DNA from 4 places in the Siphonobacter sp. genome. Region 3 is predicted to be linked to each of the others. Evidence: riboswitches for the same ligand, from Rfam matches in the RefSeq annotation. Region 3 holds a riboswitch; each other region holds the start of a gene.
The links. A riboswitch is a leader RNA that binds a small molecule or an ion and turns the genes downstream of it on or off. The one in region 3 is predicted to bind cobalamin.
Positions count from the first base shown of each region.

Region 1: it holds a riboswitch for cobalamin, as region 3 does, so the genes downstream of both, metE (5-methyltetrahydropteroyltriglutamate--homocysteine S-methyltransferase) here and ACOJTG_RS10735 (cytochrome c biogenesis protein CcdA) in region 3, are expected to answer to the same signal.
Region 2: it holds a riboswitch for cobalamin, as region 3 does, so the genes downstream of both, ACOJTG_RS16725 (TonB-dependent siderophore receptor) here and ACOJTG_RS10735 (cytochrome c biogenesis protein CcdA) in region 3, are expected to answer to the same signal.
Region 4: it holds a riboswitch for cobalamin, as region 3 does, so the genes downstream of both, ACOJTG_RS15670 (ABC transporter substrate-binding protein) here and ACOJTG_RS10735 (cytochrome c biogenesis protein CcdA) in region 3, are expected to answer to the same signal.

Region 1 is NZ_JBMDWJ010000211.1:690-5,356, forward strand. It holds gene ACOJTG_RS12960 (PolC-type DNA polymerase III) at 121-744, shown strand; gene ACOJTG_RS12965 (phosphoglycerate kinase) at 816-2,003, opposite strand; cobalamin riboswitch at 2,266-2,481, shown strand; gene metE (5-methyltetrahydropteroyltriglutamate--homocysteine S-methyltransferase) at 2,712-4,667, shown strand, end outside.
Region 2 is NZ_JBMDWJ010000269.1:309-4,975, forward strand. It holds partial or broken gene ACOJTG_RS16715 (alpha/beta fold hydrolase) at 1-263, opposite strand, end outside; gene ACOJTG_RS16720 (winged helix-turn-helix transcriptional regulator) at 385-726, shown strand; cobalamin riboswitch at 1,029-1,289, shown strand; gene ACOJTG_RS16725 (TonB-dependent siderophore receptor) at 1,459-3,825, shown strand; gene ACOJTG_RS16730 (PepSY domain-containing protein) at 3,872-4,667, shown strand, end outside.
Region 3 is NZ_JBMDWJ010000182.1:1,770-6,436, forward strand. It holds gene ACOJTG_RS10725 (TetR/AcrR family transcriptional regulator) at 1-318, opposite strand, end outside; gene ACOJTG_RS10730 (TonB-dependent receptor) at 598-2,700, opposite strand; gene ACOJTG_RS10735 (cytochrome c biogenesis protein CcdA) at 2,780-3,409, opposite strand; cobalamin riboswitch at 3,518-3,785, opposite strand; gene ACOJTG_RS10740 (hypothetical protein) at 3,846-4,394, opposite strand.
Region 4 is NZ_JBMDWJ010000253.1:8,776-13,442, forward strand. It holds gene ACOJTG_RS15655 (cob(I)yrinic acid a,c-diamide adenosyltransferase) at 1-273, opposite strand, end outside; gene ACOJTG_RS15660 (ABC transporter ATP-binding protein) at 270-1,265, opposite strand; gene ACOJTG_RS15665 (iron chelate uptake ABC transporter family permease subunit) at 1,262-2,299, opposite strand; gene ACOJTG_RS15670 (ABC transporter substrate-binding protein) at 2,296-3,507, opposite strand; cobalamin riboswitch at 3,538-3,809, opposite strand; gene ACOJTG_RS15675 (AAA family ATPase) at 3,809-4,417, opposite strand.

The DNA of each region.
Region 1 (4,667 bases), on a different contig from region 3:
ATAATCTACGCAATCATTTGAACAAAATTTCCAGAATGACTGCTTTCTGGATTCCTGAATCGAAATCCGGTGAATAATAGGGCTATTGCCTTATCTTTGAATTCTACTCAACTTGAACCGATGCCTTATCTTGTTTTAGACCTGGAAATGACTGGCGGTGAACCCGGCTGGAATGAAATCATACAAATTGGAGCCGTTTTGTGCGATGATGACTGGAATGAGCTGGGAACGTATCTGTCGAATGTCTATCCGGAAAATGAAGAAGCTTTCTCGGAATATTCAGCCAAAATTCACGGTCTTAGTCTGAGCGATCTCGACGACGCTCCCATGATTTACGACGTCATCCCACAATTTGAAGAGTGGATACTGGAAAAGCTCGGTCGCCTGCGGGGCCGTACCCAGACGCTGGATAATTCCCAGTACCTGCGGGATGTTATCATTAGCGGACAATCCGTCATCAACGATATTAATTTCCTGCGGTACGCCTATCGGGAAGAGAAAATCAAATGGCCGTATTCCAATAAACTGCTGGATTTACATACGCTCGGCTATTTCACTTTTGAAGTACTGAAAGCCAATGGCAAGCCCGTACCTAAGTCACTGAGTCTGAAAGCCATTGCGGGTTATTTTGGATTGGAACGGGAAGACGCCGAATTTCACAACGCCCTCGAAGACGCACAGCTGACTACGAAATCATTCAAAGAAGTGTTTGCTCTCGCCAAAAAATTTAAACTGGCGGAGTAAGGAAAGAATAAACGATAAAGAGCCGATCCTGTAGGGTCGGCTCTTTATCGTTTGGGCATTTTGTCAGGAAATTAATCCAGAGCCGCTACCCCGGGAAGCGTTTTACCTTCCATGTATTCGAGCAGGGCTCCACCACCCGTCGATACGTAGCTTACGCGGTCACCGTAACCGGCATTGTTTACCGCAGAGGCGGAATCACCACCACCGATGAGTGAGAAGGCTCCGTTTTCTTCCGTTGCCGTCACTACGTACTCCGCAATGGCGTTGGTACCTACAGCAAAATTCGGGAATTCGAATACACCCATCGGACCATTCCAGAGAATCGTTTTCGAATTCAGGATGGCTTCTTTGAATACTACGATCGACTGGTGTCCAATGTCCAGACCTTCCCAGCCCTCGGGAATCTGACCCGAAGGAACCGTCGTTTTGGTGGCGTCGTTGGAAAACTTATCGGCAATCACCGTATCCAGCGGCATCAGTAGATTGACTCCTTTTTCTTTCGCTTTTTCGATCAGCTCCAGAGCCAGCTCCATTTTGTCGTCTTCGTGGATGGAATTTCCGATTTGTCCACCCAACGCTTTCGTGAAGGTGTAGGTCATCCCACCACCCAGAATCAGCGTATCCACTTTATCCAGCAGGCGTTCGATCACCAGAATTTTGTCGGAGATTTTCGCTCCACCCATGATGGCCGTGTACGGACGCTCTACGTTATCCAGAATACGCTGAGCGTTGTCTAGCTCAGCCTGCATCACGTAACCGCTTACTTTGTCAGTAAAGAACTGACCGATTACCGCCGTTGAAGCGTGTGCCCGGTGAGCCGTACCAAAAGCATCGTTTACCCAAACATCACCCAGGCGAGACAGTTTCTCGGCGAAAGCCACGTCTCCTTTTTCTTCTTCTTTGTAGAAACGAAGGTTTTCCAGCAGTAGGATTTCACCGGGCTGCAAGTTAGCGGCCTGATCTACAGCCTGCTGACCAATGGCGTCATCGGCAAATTTTACCGGACGGTTGAAAATCAGCGACAGGGCATTAACCAGGTGTTTGAGCGAATATTTTTCGGTATGACCGTCTTTCGGACGACCCAGGTGCGACATCAGGATTACCGAACCACCGTCGTTCAGAATTTTCTGAATCGTGGGGATGGTAGCTTTGATGCGGGTATCGTCAGTAATTTCATAGCGGTCATTCAAAGGGACATTGAAATCTACGCGGACAAGTGCCTTTTTTCCGGCGAAATTGTACTGGTTCAGCGTCTTCATCAGATAGAATCAGAAGTTTAAATGAGTAATGGTAAGACCACGCGGTAACAAAGTTCTGAAGCGTTAGTCAAGAACGGAACAAATTTAGAAATTCGGCCAAACTTCCCTAAACCTGACGAGTTTTTAAGCGAAACCTCTTAAAATTTTGCTAAAAAGATATACGCTGCAGGAATGAGTAGGTGGAGTAACGTCTTTTCTAAAAAAGATTCTGCTTCCGTATTTAAAAAAACTATGCTCTATATTTGCGGCGTTCTTTGTAATGCCCGTCAATCGGATGGTTGGTTTCGTGGGGAGGTCTTCGCTCCCTAAGGAATGAAAAAGGAATCGTGTGTGAATCACGAGCAGACGTGCTACTGTAAGTACCCGTTTCGCCGCAGCGGAACACGTGCTACCCAAATTTCCCATTGTTCCGCGAGGAATGAGAAGGGGGGCCAGCATGGTACAAGCCAGGAGACTTGCCAACTTTCTCAATGGTCATGCCTTCACGACTAAGGCCTGATGCACGCATTGATTTTACAAATGTTGTAGGCGTTTCTTCGCCCGGTTCTGATGCTCAGAGCGGGTTCGAAAACGTGTATTCTTTTTTCTGACGTTCAGCGACGAACGTGAGCCGGAGATCGTATGCCTACGCATTCGTAACAATTCACCTTTTTTGGCGGGTTGGGTGTTTCAGAGGCGTTTTTTAAACCCTTTTTTAACACAAACAACATGGTTACGCACAACCTGGGCTACCCCCGTGTGGGCAGCAAACGCGAACTGAAATGGGCCAGCGAACAATTCTGGGCCGGAAAAATCTCCAAAGACGAACTCCTCTGGGCCGGACGGCAGGTCCGTCGGCAAAACTGGCAAACGCAACAGGAAGCCGGTATCCAGTGGATTCCTTCCAACGACTTTTCGTATTACGATCAGGTACTGGATACGGCCCTGATGGTAGGGGCGGTACCCGAACGATACCAGTCGCTGATTGACGGCAAGAGTAATCGCGAACTGGAAATCTACTTCGCCATGGCCCGGGGTATTCAACAGAATGGGCTGGACATCAAAGCCATGGAGATGACGAAATGGTTTGATACCAATTACCACTTCATCGTACCGGAGTTTCTGAAAAATCAGCAGTTTAAGCGGTATTCCGATAAAGTCATTCACGACTTTGAAGATGCCAAGCAAATGGGTATTCTGACGAAGCCCGTGTTGCTCGGCCCCGTATCGTTTCTGTTACTGGGCAAAGAAAAAGAAGCGGGTTTCCATCGCATTGATCTGCTCGAACGCCTGCTGCCCGTGTACGCCGACGTACTACGCGAACTGGCTACCCGAGGTACGACCTGGGTACAGCTCGACGAGCCCTGCCTGACGCTGGACTTATCCGAAAATGAGCAAATCGCTTTTCAGCAGGCCTACGAATACCTAGCTCGGGCAGTACCTCAGCTATCCTTGCTGGTGGCCACGTATTTTGAAAGCATACAGCCCAACCTGGCCCTGACCCTACAATTGCCCGTAGCGGCTTTGCACGTGGATTTGGTACGCGGCAACGAACAACTGGAAGTCATCTTGGCCGATACCAGTTTTGTCGCTTCGCAACGAATCCTTTCGCTAGGCGTAGTAGACGGACGAAACGTCTGGAAAAATGACTTCACGCAATCGCTGACCCTGATTCAGCGAGCGGTGGAGGTACTGGGAAAAGATCGCGTCTGGATTGCTCCGTCCTGCTCCCTGCTGCACGTACCGTATGATCTGGATTCGGAGAAAAACGAAGCGGTACTGACGCCCGAAATTAAAAACTGGATGGCCTTTGCCAAGCAGAAACTCGGTGAAGTAGTAACGCTGGGACGTCTGGCCAAGGGAGAAGCTCAGGCATTACTGCTGGAAAATCAGGCGGCTCTGGAAAGTCGCCGGACGAGTTCGCTGATTCACAAATCTCCCGTTAAAACGCGGGTACAGGCCGTACAATCGGACGATTTTGAGCGGGATAGTGCCTTTGCTATTCGTCAACAAATTCAGGGAGAAAGCCTGCAATTACCGCTCTTTCCCACGACGACCATTGGCTCCTTTCCCCAAACCGACGAGGTACGGCAATGGCGGGCGAAGTACAAGAAAGGCGAAGTAACCCAGGCTGAATACGAAGCGTTTGTAGAAGCTGAAATCGAAAAATCCATTCGCTGGCAGGAGGAAGTGGGACTGGACGTGCTGGTACACGGCGAGTTCGAGCGTAATGACATGGTAGAGTACTTCGGTGAGCAACTGACGGGCTACGTCTTCACTCAAAATGGCTGGGTACAGAGTTACGGCAGTCGTTGCGTGAAGCCACCGATTATCTACGGTGACGTAGAACGTCCCGAAGCCATGACGGTACGCTGGACGACCTTCGCTCAATCGAAAACCGAGAAATACATGAAAGGAATGTTGACGGGTCCGGTCACGATCATGCAATGGTCCTTTGTCCGGGATGATCAGCCACGTAAGGATACGGCCTTCCAGATTGCCTTAGCGATTCGGGATGAGGTACAGGAACTGGAACAAGCGGGCATCCGGATCATTCAGATTGACGAACCCGCCATTCGCGAAGGATTGCCCCTGCGGCGGGCGGACTGGGGGGCGTACCTGACCTGGGCCGTGGACGCGTTCCGGCTGAGTGCTTCGGGGGTAGCGGACCAGACGCAGATTCAC
Region 2 (4,667 bases), on a different contig from region 3:
TCAAACCGGATCACATTCACAATATCCGAGATGTACGTACTCAGGTTGACGCTTGCACTGGACAAATGCACGCGTTCGCCCAAACCCGTAAGCGTTGGTCGGTAGACTTTATCCCCTTTAGTCGTTAGTAAGGCATCCACTTTAGCGTAATCCCACCCACCCGACCAGGCCCCGTGCACGAGCAGAAAGGTTCGTGGCGTACGTGATTGGGCCAGACTAACGGTAGATACTAGAAACGCGAGTAGGAAAAACAGATTTTTCATGAATGATCTTGTTCAGTAGTGTGAATGCGACAAAACTAGCTACATTCACTTTCGAAAAGATAGCTGTTACCTGTGGGTAAGTAGTTACCTTAGAGTAAGTACGTATGAACCGTAACCAAGCATGAAAAGCACCGAACCCGCTTGCCAGTATGAATTGAAAGTAGCCAAAGATGCCATGGAAGTCATTCAGGGCAAATGGCGGATTCCCATTATCATTTCCCTGACGTATGGCAACAAACGCTTCGGTGAAATCCAGCGGGATATTCCAGAAATCTCCCCAAAAATGCTTTCGCAGGAATTAAAGGCACTGGAAGAAAATCAGCTCATTACCCGTACGCTGTACGACAGTATGCCCATCACGGTAGAATATGCCCTGACGCCCCTGGGCCTATCGATGAAAGACCTGTTAGTCGAATTACGCAACTGGGGGAAGCATTTCAGAAAAGAGATTGTGGGGAAATAGAAAGCGTTACCTTCCCTTCTATACTGAATCGTCTCCACTAATCAATGGAGTCAGCAATGGGATTGAATAGACGTAAACAGTAGCGAAATGGGAAGGACTGTAAGCATATACATCCAGTCGCTCGTCGGATAGAAACTAGATGTATTCCTATTGATGTTACTCTTTTGCCGTGTCTGTCTAAACCGTAGTTAATCGGGCTAAACCTGAGTAAGGTTGAACAAGGACATTAGGTAATGTTATCTCTTCCTGCTTTAATCTATCAATTTTAGCCTACCTTCGCGGCCTCATTCAAGTTCTTTACTTCTTATTCCACGGAAAAAGGTTCTGTCGAAAGACAGATTAATAGGGAATCGTGTGTAAATCACGAGCTGTCGTGCAACTGTAAGTTCTACGCCATTTGCGGTTGACCGTTTGCCGTTTTCAATTATTCAAACATTGACAACGGCAAACTGTAAATTGTAAACGGCACACGTTTCAGACAAATGAGCCACTGTATCATTCGGTATGGGAAGGCGTCTGAAATGGAACAAGTCAGGAGACCTGCCTTTTTCTTAGCTGATCATGCTTTCACGGTTTAGAGCGTTATCAAGGGGAGCTTTGCTTTGTTGTATGGGCACCACTGTGCCGATATGCGTACGCCCGTGCGTAAGCTTTCCTGATTTCTTCTGTATCTCTGTCTCATCATTAGCTAGAACGCAAGCGAAGAACTTTTAACCTTTTTAGTTAAAAGTTATGCTCCCCATTTCTACTTCACGATTAAGTAGCAAAGTCCTTTTTACCACCTGGGTACTGCTCTGCGGTGTACTCTTAGAGGCCTTTCCACAACACAAAAACGGCTCGCTGGAAGGGCGGATTGAAACGGAAACCCAGGAACCCATCCCCGGTATTTCCATTCGTCTGGAGCCCATGGGTCTGGGAGTGATCACCCAGGCCGACGGCAGCTTCAAACTGCAGGCGATTCCGGCGGGAGCGTATACCCTCACGCTGAGCGGCATCGGGTATGAAGTGCGTCAGGTTCAGGTACAGGTCAAAGCCGGCGAAACCCTGCCCCTGCACTATCAGCTTAACCAGAAAACCCACGAGCTTTCGGTCGTGACGGTAACTAGTCAGCGAAACCGTTCCTTTTCGGCGATTAACAAGATCGATGTTCCGCTGCGGGATCTGCCTTTGTCTACCAGCTCGGTCAGTTCAAAAACCATCGAGCAACGCGGTATCGATGATTTGGGGGAGGCCATGAAAAATACCACGGGCGTTCGTTCCAACAACACCTACGGCGGTTTTCAGCACTTCACCATTCGCGGGTTCAGCAATTTCGTGGTACTGATGGATGGCGTTCGGGATGAGCGACATAACATTTCCACGAGTGCCCCCAACACGAATATAGCCAACGTCGAACGCATCGAACTACTAAAAGGCCCGGCCTCCGTTCTGTTTGGGCACTCGGCTTTGGGCGGTATCATCAACATCGTACGGAAGCAGCCTACGGCCGATTTCAAGGCTAATTTTTCCGCGGCTTACGGGAGTTTCAATACCCGCCGGATGCGGGCAGGTGCGGGTGGTTCGATCAACCCGAAGCTTCGGTACCGGATGGATTTCGGGGTGTCGAATACCGACGGTTTCCGTCAGGCGGGTGTCTCTACTAACAATGCCTACGTGGCCCTGGAATACACGCCCACCCGCAAGGATTACTTCTATTTGTCGGTGGGAGCCAATAAAGATGTGTACCGCACGGATTCGGGTATCCCCGTTTTGGCGGGGGGCGTGCTGGTTCCCGGCATGGATCTAACGACGCGTTACAACGACCCCGCTGATTTTTTAAAGCATACGCGAACGGATGTTCAGTTTCGTTACGTGCGGGAGCTTATGGCCAACCTGAAACTTTCCAATCAACTCTCGTATTCGGACGATAACATCGATTATTTTTCAACGGAAGAACTGACGCTCAATACCCGGCGGGATTCCATTACCCGCTCGTTTCCCTACTACTTCAATCACCTCACCAAGCCCTTACAAAATCAGCTGGAGCTGACCTACGACCTCAACACCGCTAAGGTTTCGCAAAAGATTTTGCTGGGGTATTCGCTTAGCGTACTGAATCGTAAGACGTATAACGGGACCATTTTTGGCCCCGGCAAAGGAGCAACCATTCCCGTACAAAATCCCATAGAAAACCAAGGGTATATTGACTACTACGATACCTTCTACCGGGCTACGGATGAAACGGTACACGGCATTTACTTCCAGGATTTTATCCGGTTTTCCGAGAAAATTAAAGCATTGGTAGGATTGCGTTACGATGTATTCAAAGGTGAATATTACACCGATCAGGTGGATAAAGACCGCCGGGTAACCAGCTACGGAGCCAAATCAACCATAGCCCGGAATGCCCTGACCTATCGGCTGGGCCTAGTCTATCAGCCCATTGCACCTTTATCCGTTTACGCCTCGTACTCAACGTACTTCAAACCCTCCCGCCGGGTAGCTCCAAACGGGGAGACGTTCGATCCCGAAACGGGTTATCAGGCCGAAGTGGGCTCCCGACTGGAACTGTCATCAAAATTTGCCGCTTCGGCTTCGGTGTACTACATGCGAAAAGACAATCAGGTGGAAAGTCTGCCCGGTGGCGTTTTTAAACGTGTGGGTTCGGCAGAATCGAAAGGCTTTGAAGTGGAAGCTCAGGGGAATCCCGTCGCGGGCCTGGATCTGACGGCGGGTTATACCTTTACCGAAGCCCAATATTTACCCTACGCTAGTGCGGAGATAAACCCCGTGGCGGGTAAAACGGCGGTGCTGGCTCCGAAGCATCTGGTAAATGCCTGGATAAACTACACGGTTCAGCAAAAAAACTTGAAAGGGCTGAATGCCGGGGTAGGCTTCAACTATCAAAGCGAAGCCTTCGCCAACTCGGCGAATACGTACGTTTTGCCGGCCTATCGGACCGTCGATGTGGCCCTGGGGTATCAGCTGAACCGCGTGGGCATTCGGGCGAATGTGAATAACCTGTTTAACGAACGCTATTTCACCAACGTGATCTTAACCCGGCAGTTTTATCCCGGAGCCACCCGTCATTATCTGCTGACGCTTAGTTACCAACTTTAACCTTTCAGCCGCGGACTTTTGGAGTCTGCGGCTTTGTATATCTTTCGTGAAAACAGTCACCAAAGCCATTCGGCTCGTTCATCGCTACCTGGGATTTGCCTTGAGTCTACTGTTTCTGGTCTGGTTTCTGTCGGGACTAATGATGATGTACGTGTCGTATCCGACGCTCAAATCACACCAGAAGCTGCAACAAACGCCTCCGATTGATTTGACAACCTGCCTGTTAAGGCCGGCAGAAGCGATTACTAGAGCAGGAGTAACGGATTCCATCAAATCCATTCGCTTGGGGATGATACGGGATCGGCCCGTATATCGGATCGTTACCCTACAAAACCGCCAGCTCAGTATCTACGCGGATAACCCGACTATTTTGCCCTATGCCAGTGAAAGCTTCGCTCGTCAATTGGCTCAGCACTGGACCCATGCGAGGGTACAGCAGGTTGAAAAATTAACAGAGATCGATCAGTGGATGGCGGCTCACCGGTCGCAGGGCTACCTGCCCGAAGTGTATCGCATGCAAATGGGCGACGAAGCGGGGACTTATGTATACGTGTCTCCTTTTTCAAACGAAGTCGTTCAGCAGGTTACGGCCCGGCAACGGTTACTGGCCTGGCTGGGGCCAATTCCGCACTGGATTTATCCGACGTTCCTCATCCGTAACCGACCCGTCTGGAGTCAGCTAGTCATCTGGGTTTCGCTAATCGGAACGCTGATGTGTCTGGCTGGATTGGCGATGGGCTCCATTCGCTACCAACGCAAACGGCCCGAATCGCTGGCGTTTAGTCCGTACAAAAAACGCTGGTTTCGCTGGCATCATTACACGGGTTTTGTCTTTGGACTTT
Region 3 (4,667 bases):
CTTAACGGCCAGACAACCGTTAGCGTCCTTAATAATTGTTTCGGATGCAGCCTCGATGAAATTAACGATAGCCGCCAGCGGTGAATCCGCCCGTGCGGACTGATTTTGCAGGAATTCCCGCTTATTCTGAATGTAGTACTTCAAACACTTGACAAACAATTGATGCTTATCGCCGATGGTGTTGTAAAGACTACTACTATTGATTTGCATGGCGTCCGTTAAATCGCGGAGGGAAGCCCCATGATAGCCTTTTTCCCAAAAGACATCGGTAGCTTTTTGAATTGCTTCTTCCTCGTTAAACTCAACGTTTCTTGCCATGCTTCAACTAATTGCCCTGCAAAGGTGTGTCTTTTTCTGAAACAAACGTTTTAGAAACCAAAATTAATTTTGAAAATCCAAAAATGTGCATGGAAAGAGCAGGTCTACAAGGATTCACATACTATAAATAATCTACTGTTAATGAGCATTTTATAGAACTAATATGCAAATGATTGAGAAAGATGGATCGATAGTTTTCCTTCCAATGTTCAACAAAAATCCCCCAACCCGTGAGGTACCGTTTGGGGGATTCTCTAGGAATCTGGGTTTTACCGTTGCCTAAAACGCCAGCGTGTAACGTAATGAAACCGTACGGCCCGGCAAGTTATACCCCCGTTTTTCGTAGTAATTTTCGTCCGTCAAGTTTGAAAGGGAAAGGGTCAGTCGGTGTTTTTGCTGGAACGAATACACGGCTACGGCATCGAGTACCATGAAGGGAGCATACGTGATCTCCGGATTGGCGGCATCGGTATAGTCAATGTCCTTGCGGGAGCCTACGTAACGTCCGGTCAGTCGCAGACGAACATTTTTGATCGGGCTATACTCCGCTCCGTAGGAAACCAGATTCCGGGCTACATTGGCAATATCACGGCTACTACGCGAATCATCGGTCCCTACGATTACTTCTTTGGCCTCAAACATAGACGTCAGATTGGCGTATACCTTCCAAACACCTTCCTTGCCGTAGCCCGCTTCGGCTTCCAGACCGTTCATGTCCGAGTCGGCGGCGTTCACAAAACGGGTCCGCGACACAATGACATCGCCATTACTCAGGGGCTCGTTCACGGCGGTCACCAGTCGGGCAATCCGGTCTTTCACCTGCGTAGCGAAATACGTAGCATTAGCGTAGAAACCACCTTTTTCGAAGGATACCCCTACTTCCTGACTCCAGCTGCTTTCATTCTTCACATCGGGATTACCGCTCGTCACCGCAATTTTTCCGGTCGTCGTACGAGCTTCGGAGTACCCGGCTACGTTGTAGGCATCCGGCGTAACAAAGGCTCGTCCTACACTGGCTTTGATCCGTACACTTGGCAGAATCTCGTACCCGGCGGCTAAACCCGGACTCAGAAACGGATTCGTTTTTTTACCCGGCTGGTAGGTAGTCAACAAGGGTGTTGCTTGTACATCAAAGGTAATCTGATCAAACCGTAAACCGGGTTGAAGCGTCAATTTGCCCCATTTCAAATTGGCCTGGGCGTAAAAGGCCGAAGAAATCAACGCATAATTCGGCTGCGTAGGTGCCCGTTCCGTCGTTAAGTCTGACCAGCGACGGCCTTTGGTCGAAGCCTTCAGGTAATCGTAGCCAAAGACCAATGAATGTTGTCCCAGCGTCCAGACGTCCTTGAGCTGTACGCCCGTCCAGGCGTTGGCGGTACGATTGGAACGGTACGGAACTACGGGTTTGCCCGAAGCATTGAGGGTATAATTCGTGTTCGATTCTTCCGCCGTGAATACTTTCAGACTCGGCTGATGGACCCCCAGATTTCCCGATATAGCGACTTCACCCGAGGCCCGCTCGACGTCTTTACTGCTGGATTCCGTAATACCGTAAGCAATATCGCCGGGCGACTGTACATTCCGGGCCTGAAAGGTTTCGCCGCGAACGTCCAGCCGCCATTTCGAACTCAGCTGGTAGCCCAGTCGCAAGGCTCCGGTATAGTAACTGAGTTGCGTATACGGTCGGGTTTGCCCATCGCCAGTACGGTCATCGACCTCCGCATCCGGTTGGTTGGCGTAATGTTTGACCGCATTGCGAAAATCGAAGGCATTGCGTAGCCAGTTGTTCTTCCCGATTTTATAATCATTGGCCCGCTGAAAGTAGGCAAATGACAAATCGTAATCCAGTTGCTTGGTGAGATTGCCACCCGTTTGCAGACCGGCTTGCAGAGTTTTGAAACTACCGTACTCCACGTACGCGGAGCCCTGGGGCGTTCCTTGCGATCGGCGGGTGATGACGTTGATCACGCCGCCCATCGCCTGCGATCCGTACAGAGCCGAAGCGGGACCTTTCAGTACCTCAATGCGTTCGACGCTATTGAGTGAGATGGTCGAAAGATTAGTAGCTCCCGCCGGGCGGCCATTAATGAGTAACAGCGTGCGTTGATTCAATCCCGAAAACTGGGGCCGAAAGCCGCGAATCCCGATACCCGAAGAAAGGTTCGGATACTGAATGACGTGTACGCCAGCGGTTTTCTTGGCAATATCCGTCAAATCGTTGGCAGGCGTTAAAGCGATGTCCTGACGGGCAATCACGCGTAAACTGCGGGGCACCTCGGCTAAGATAGCCTCCGAGCGGGTTGCCGTCACCACGATGGGTCTCAAAGCGTATACTGAATCCGCTGGTGTTTGAGCGTAAGCCAGTCCAGGCAATAAAAGCATACTAGCCCAAAGGGCTTTTTTCTGGGGGGAAGAAAACATCGAAAATGAATAAAGGGTAAACGAATACTGAAGCAATAGTCTAGAATGAGTCAACTAGCGTGAGAACACCTACGGCGATCGAAAAGACACCAATGAGGTAATTCATCCAGCGAAGCACGCGTTCCGTTCGCTGGGCTACTTTTTGTAGTGAAAAGGCAAAAACGCACCCGTAAATGGTCATAGCCAGCAGAATACTCAGGCTTTGAATGATGATGATCCAAACGGCGGTGGAAGCGTCTTTGGCCGCCAGCGTAAGGGCAACCGTACAGGCCCCTCCGGTACCCGCCAGTCCGTGAATCATCCCCACGCCAAAAGAGCGGTTTAGCGGCGTAGCTGCCGCGTTGGATGCGTCCGTTGGGCGTACCGGGTCATTTTTGAAGTTACGACGAATGGCGACAATACCCAGATAAATCATCAATGGTCCTACCACGTATTCAACCCAGGAAGCAACTTCCAGAGATAGCTGGGATTTAAGTAGTAAGATCAGGCAGGCAAAGAGAATGAGCGAAAAAGCGTGCCCTAACGCCCAGTGCGAAGATCGCCAGGCTACCCGCCACAGCTGACCTTTCTTTTTTTCACTGGTCAGGACGGAAACAGCCGCCAGGTGATCGGGTTCGAAGGAGTGCTGAATGCCCAGTACGAACGAATCGAGGAGTAAAGGATGAATCATGTAGTTTTCCCGGATGAATTCTATTGCTTACGGGAAAACAAAGCCAGAGGATGACGCAAGCGTCTCCTCACCGATTAGGCTAGCCTCCTGCTTTTCTTCCCGAAAGCACGTTGGTATGGTTTCAATGGCAGGTCTTCTGGCTCGTTCCTTTCTCAACCCCTTCCCATGCCTGAAGGCACAGTGGTTTGTATCGTTGAGAAATTTTTAGAGTTTTCCGTTTGCTGTCTTCTGTTTTCAGTAAAATCAACTGTAGACAGAAAACTGTAAATGGAAAACTAAAAGAACTTACAGCAGCGGGTACTGCTCCGGAATTGCACCGGATTCCCTTTTAAGCCCAATGAATAATCCACTGGACACCGATTGAGCCGCGAAAGTACGACAATTTGCAGGATTCAAAGAGCTAAGCCTATTTTTTCAGCTCAATATTTCTTCAGGATTATGGACTCATCCGTTTCAGACGAACCGGAACCGTCGTTGTGTAGCGATGGTCATTGCTACTGGAGAAGGCATTTCCACTTTCGGTGATATACCGGAACGTAAGCGTCAGATTCAGAGCATCGGACTCCCAAGTACCCCCTTCTTCAGCGGTCATTAGGTTAAAATTATTACGTAGCCGGGTATTTTCATCCTGAAATAAAAAAGTGATACGGTTTAGAGCCTGTTGTTGGGAACTACGGACGACTCCTTCAATTCTGTACTGCTCCTGACCTAACCGACTCTTTACTCGGGCGACTCCTGTAAAGCTTTGCTCATTTTTACCCCGGCGTTTCCGATTCAGCCAATCTACTTCCGGTTTAAAAATTTCCAGTTCGAGTGTTTTGGGGATACCATCGGGGTCTTTAAAGGGCCCAAACCAGTGGCCCACTAATGAGGGTGTCACTGAGGCGTAATCCCAGGGCTGTTGCCAGCGATGATAGACGTACTGAATGCCGTATACAATCCCCAGCAGAAGAATTAATCCACCCCATAAACGAAACGCTCTCATGGTTTTCTGCATCAAAAGGTACCTTTACTATCTTCTCAAACAAGGTAACAGAAAAGTTTCAAACTGGGAAGCAAACGCGTTGAATAGACGGAGTATAAAAAGCTTCAATTAAGCCTTAGCAAAGGGACAAAAGTGCTCTTTAACGTTCACTAATTAATCCCTTCAAACGCTCAACGAGTAGAAGATACAATTGACAGGAGAAAGTCTGCCATTCATAGAATTAACCTTTGATTATGAGTCAGAGACTATACTTTTGAAGCAGATAGGTTGAAG
Region 4 (4,667 bases), on a different contig from region 3:
GGCTCCGTCTTCGGGAAGCGGATTCGTATTGATTTTTTTCGCGTCGGAAGGACGGGCCAGGTGCGACATCATGTCCATCAGATCCTTCTGAATTTTGTGCAGATTGGCCTGCCATTCGTGCTCAGTCCCGAGCTTCACGCGTAATAGTCCAATCGTTGAGTTTACCTCATCCAGCGTACCAATGCACTCCACGCGGACGTCATCTTTGGCGACGCGACTACCGCCGAACAAACCCGTCGTTCCTTTGTCGCCTTTTTTGGTGTAAATTTTCATAGTATGATTGATCGGCCCTTGAGCCGTTTGGAAAGTTCTTCAAGTAATGCCTGGATGGAAGTGACCGCAATGGCTCCATCAATGAGCCAGCGATCGGACTGTACCTCCACGGTAAGGGCAGCCCCAGGCTCCGTACGGTAGCCTTCCCGCCACAAGGCTCGTCGGGTCCAGAACAGCGGACCGACTTCACCCGTTAGTTGTACGGCAGGACCGGTAGGGGAGGGGTACAGCTGGAAAGTGCCCGTAAGACGATCAAACACAAAACCGGCGGCCGTAAAAGTCCGTTCAAACGCACCGTTAAGAACCAAATCTTCGGGTACACCCTGAGCAAAACGGCCGTTGGTTCCCATGAGCCACAACTGGTCGGCGGCCTGTAGGGCCAGATCCAGTTCGTGCGTGGAAAGCAGAATGGCCTTTCCCGTTTGCCGGGCCAGCTCGTGCAGCAGTCGCATCAATTCCACCCGGCTCGGTAAATCCAGGTGAGCGGTGGGTTCATCCAGCAAAATCAGATCGGTATCCTGAGCCAGTGCCCGGGCAAGCATGACTTTCTGCCGTTCGCCGTCGCTGAGTTGGGAAATGCGTCGATCGGCAAAGGCCGTGGTTCCGGTTAGTTCCAGAGCCCAGTCGACTTTACGCTGATCTTCCGCCGTCAGACTGCCCAGCCAGTTGGTGTACGGCGTGCGGCCCAGAGCTACCAGTTCGCGAACCCGCAGGTGTCCGGCTTCGACGCGTTCGGTCAGTACCAGGCTGAGTTTTCGGGCCAGATCGGTAGGAGCGAAGCTGGCTAGTACTTGCCCGCTCAGGTGAATTTCGCCGCTCAAGGCCGCCTGTAAACCCGAAAGGGTTCGCATCAACGTCGATTTGCCCGCTCCGTTAGGTCCCAGCAAACCGACCAACTGACCCGGCTGCAAGCTCAGGTTCAGAGGTCCAGCAACGGATTTCGTCGCGTAGCCAATCCGCAGGTCATGGGTCGTTAGTAGCGGCTGGCTCATACAAAAACGGATTTATGACGACTGACAATCATCCAGATCACCACCGGAGCCCCCAGTAAGGACGTCACTACATTGATGGGTAAGATCGATTGCGTACCGGGAAGCTGGGCAATGCTGTCGCAACCTAACATCAACAGACTGCCAATTAGGCCATTGGCCGGAATGAGAATGCGGTGATTGGAGGTGCCCAGCAACGAACGGGTCAGGTGCGGCACGGCAATTCCAATGAACCCAATTGGACCGCAAAATGCGGTGATACTGCCCGTAAGCAGACTTGTACTGGCAATAATCAGGGTACGGGCCCGCCGAACGGTCAGTCCCATACTGCGGGCATAGGCTTCTCCCAGCAGTAAAGCATTTAGTGCTTTGGAAGAGGCGAAGGCCAGTACCAGCCCCAGCATGACCACGCCCGCGAGCACGTACAGGTGTGATCCGAGTACGCTACCCAGTGAGCCAAAGGTCCAGAGTAAATATTCCTGAATCTGTTCGGGCTGACTGAAATACTGCCAGATACTAATGACGGAAAAGGTGATCGTGCCGACCATTACCCCCACCAGCAACAGAACTACATGGTCACGAAGTCGTCCGGCAATGAGCAGGACTAGTCCCAGTACCAGGGCGGAACCCAGCGAAGCCATCCCTACAATCAGCCAGCTCCCGGAAAGCCCCAGTTGCCGAATGGCGTACAGACTGGTAACGCTTCCACTGCCCAGCATCACCGCCGCCACGCCCAGACCCGCTCCCGCAGTAATGCCCAGCTCGGAGGGGCCAGCCAGCGGATTGCGAAAAAGCGTTTGCATTTGCAGCCCACTCACGGATAATCCCCAGCCCACCAGCACGGCGGTACATGCCTTGGGAATACGAATTTTTTCAACGATAAATAGCCAGGCCGTCTGTTCGGATTCGTGGTGAAGTACGATACGTACCACTTCCCCAAGCGGAATGGCTACGGAACCCAGGGTAAGGTTCACCAGAAAACCAACTACCGTTGCTGCCAGGAGTAAACCCAGCACGAGTCGCAGGCGTGGTGTCATTGGAGTTGTTTGTAGTAATACAGTTCGTAATCGGGCAGGAGTTCGGGATGCAGAATTTTGATTAGATCGCCCAGTACCCGCTCCGGATGAACGGCCCCCGATTCCCAGTAATCGTTTGATCCCCGGGCGTTGGTTCGCTTGCTGTAGTTATACAACTGGCCGGTTTTGAAAGCTTTGAAATCCCCGTAGCGTACATCGCGGGCCAGGATGTCTTTTTTCGTGTCCCGTCCGCTGATGCCTACATTTAGCCAGTAATCGGCTTGTAGGCCAATAGGATACACGGCTTCGAAGTTAAGCGGCAAACTGCCCGTGGCCCGGGTGGCATTCCAGTGGTAAGTAGTTCCGGCATCGCGGAAAAACTGAGCCATGTAACTGTTGCCATTGGGTACGAACCAGGAATCCTTGTAGCTGGTACCAGTAATGATACTAGGCCGTGTTTTGACCGAACGGGTCAGGGCTTTGAGGCGGTTGTATTCCTTTTCCACGGCGGCAAATCGCTGATTCACCCGTTCTTCCTGGTTGAGCAAGGCTGCCAGCAGCTTCACCCATTCGGCCCGGCCCAGTGGTGTTGTTTCGACCCACTCGGAGTTGATCAGAACAGGTACTCCGGCGGCATTGAGCGTCTGGTAGCGATCCATGCGGGCATTGGGTTGCCCCACGGCCATCACCAGATCGGGGTGCATGGCGACCAGCGTTTCTTCGTTGAGCGTCTGATCTTTGCCCACCTGCGTAATTTTCTTTTCGTTGATACGGGAAATGACTTTTTCGGAAGATACGTACTTGAGATCGCCCAGTCCTACCAGAATAGCTTCGGCGTCGAGAAAACTAACCAGTCCAATATGCATGGACGACATTGCCACCAGCGAACGCAGGGGAATCTCAATGAGCTGACTATTCTCGTACCCTTTCGGACGGGGCGTACCGCGTTGCAGGAGAACATAGGTCGCCGTATCCGTGCTCTTTTCAAAGGGACTCATAATCTGTACCACTTTGTAATGCGAGCGGTAGGTAATCCGAAAACCTTTGGCGTGTTTGATCTGGACTTTCTCGGGAAAGTAGTCGTGTTTAACGGCCGCTTCGCCCTGTTCGGCAACGGAAGAGGTGGAACTACACTGGCTCAGTAAGCCCAGCGTGAATGCTGCCACTACCAACAGTGGAGCCCATTGCCGCATACATTTCTGCGGAAAAGTAAACAAAGGATGCATCATGATTCGTACGAGCTTTTCTTCCGAAAGCTGTCGGGGGTTAACCACTCAGGCAGGTCTTCTGACTCGTTCCCTTCCCAACCCCTTCCCATACCCAAGGGGTACAGTGGCGTATCTTGTTAGGAAATGTTGGGAGTTTAGTGTTTTGAGTTTAGTGTTTGGAGTATTCTCAACAACTCAGAACGCTAAACGCAACACTCAAAACTCTTGCAGAACTTACAGCAGCGGAGACTGTTCCGGAATTGCACCGGATTCCCTTTTCAAACCGTCGCCTCACGACGGTTACCTGGATGGGGCCGCAAAACTACGAAGAAATTGTCGGGTCACTAACACGAAGCTTGCCTGATTGACAAAAACCGGACTCCGGCGTGAAAGCAGGCAGCAATCCTTGTTCCAGTATACTTTCCACAAAAGCCACGCGTTCAGCCACAGAAACCTGGGGAAGTACGATCAGCTGATAGCCCAGCGACTGATACACCTCCGATAGAGTTTCGTACAGCCGTGTGGCTTCGGCAAAGGTCTGCCAGCGTTCGGCGTCGTTGACGTAAATTTCTTTCCAGGGCGGAGCCATCAGCATCCAGGGAGCGTAAGGGTATTGATGGGCCACCTGTATCCATTCCGGTGGAACCGGAATGTTGCCCACCCGTAGATACGCCAGAATATCAGGAATGCCCCGGTCGAAAAACGTCAGCGGTTCCTGAGCTTGTTGATAGGCTCTCTGCATTCGTTCCAAAGCCAGCCCGGCAAAACCGCTCAGATCGTTCCAGGGAACCCGCTTGGAACCCCGCTGTACCTGTTCCTGAATCAGGAGTCGCGATACTTCGGCCGAAGTAGGATACCCCCGGTCCTGTAATGCTTCAAGTAAGGTACTCTTACCGGCTCCGGGTCCTCCTGAGATGATGATTCGCTGCATTGCCTAAAGTTTGACCCACAAAAATACCAATTCTGATGGTCAGACCAACCAGCTGCTAAAAGTGGGTTTGGCAATCCTAGGCAGTAATCGGATAAGTCATACGAATCAGCAAACCATAGATCTGTGCCGTTCCTATTCCAACCGGATAAGCCTTGTCTTACCTTACGATAATGGTTTTTTGTATTTTTTTATAAAAAACTAGAATTAATAGAGTATATCAGTAAGGGTAATTGCATAGGAGCATCAAACG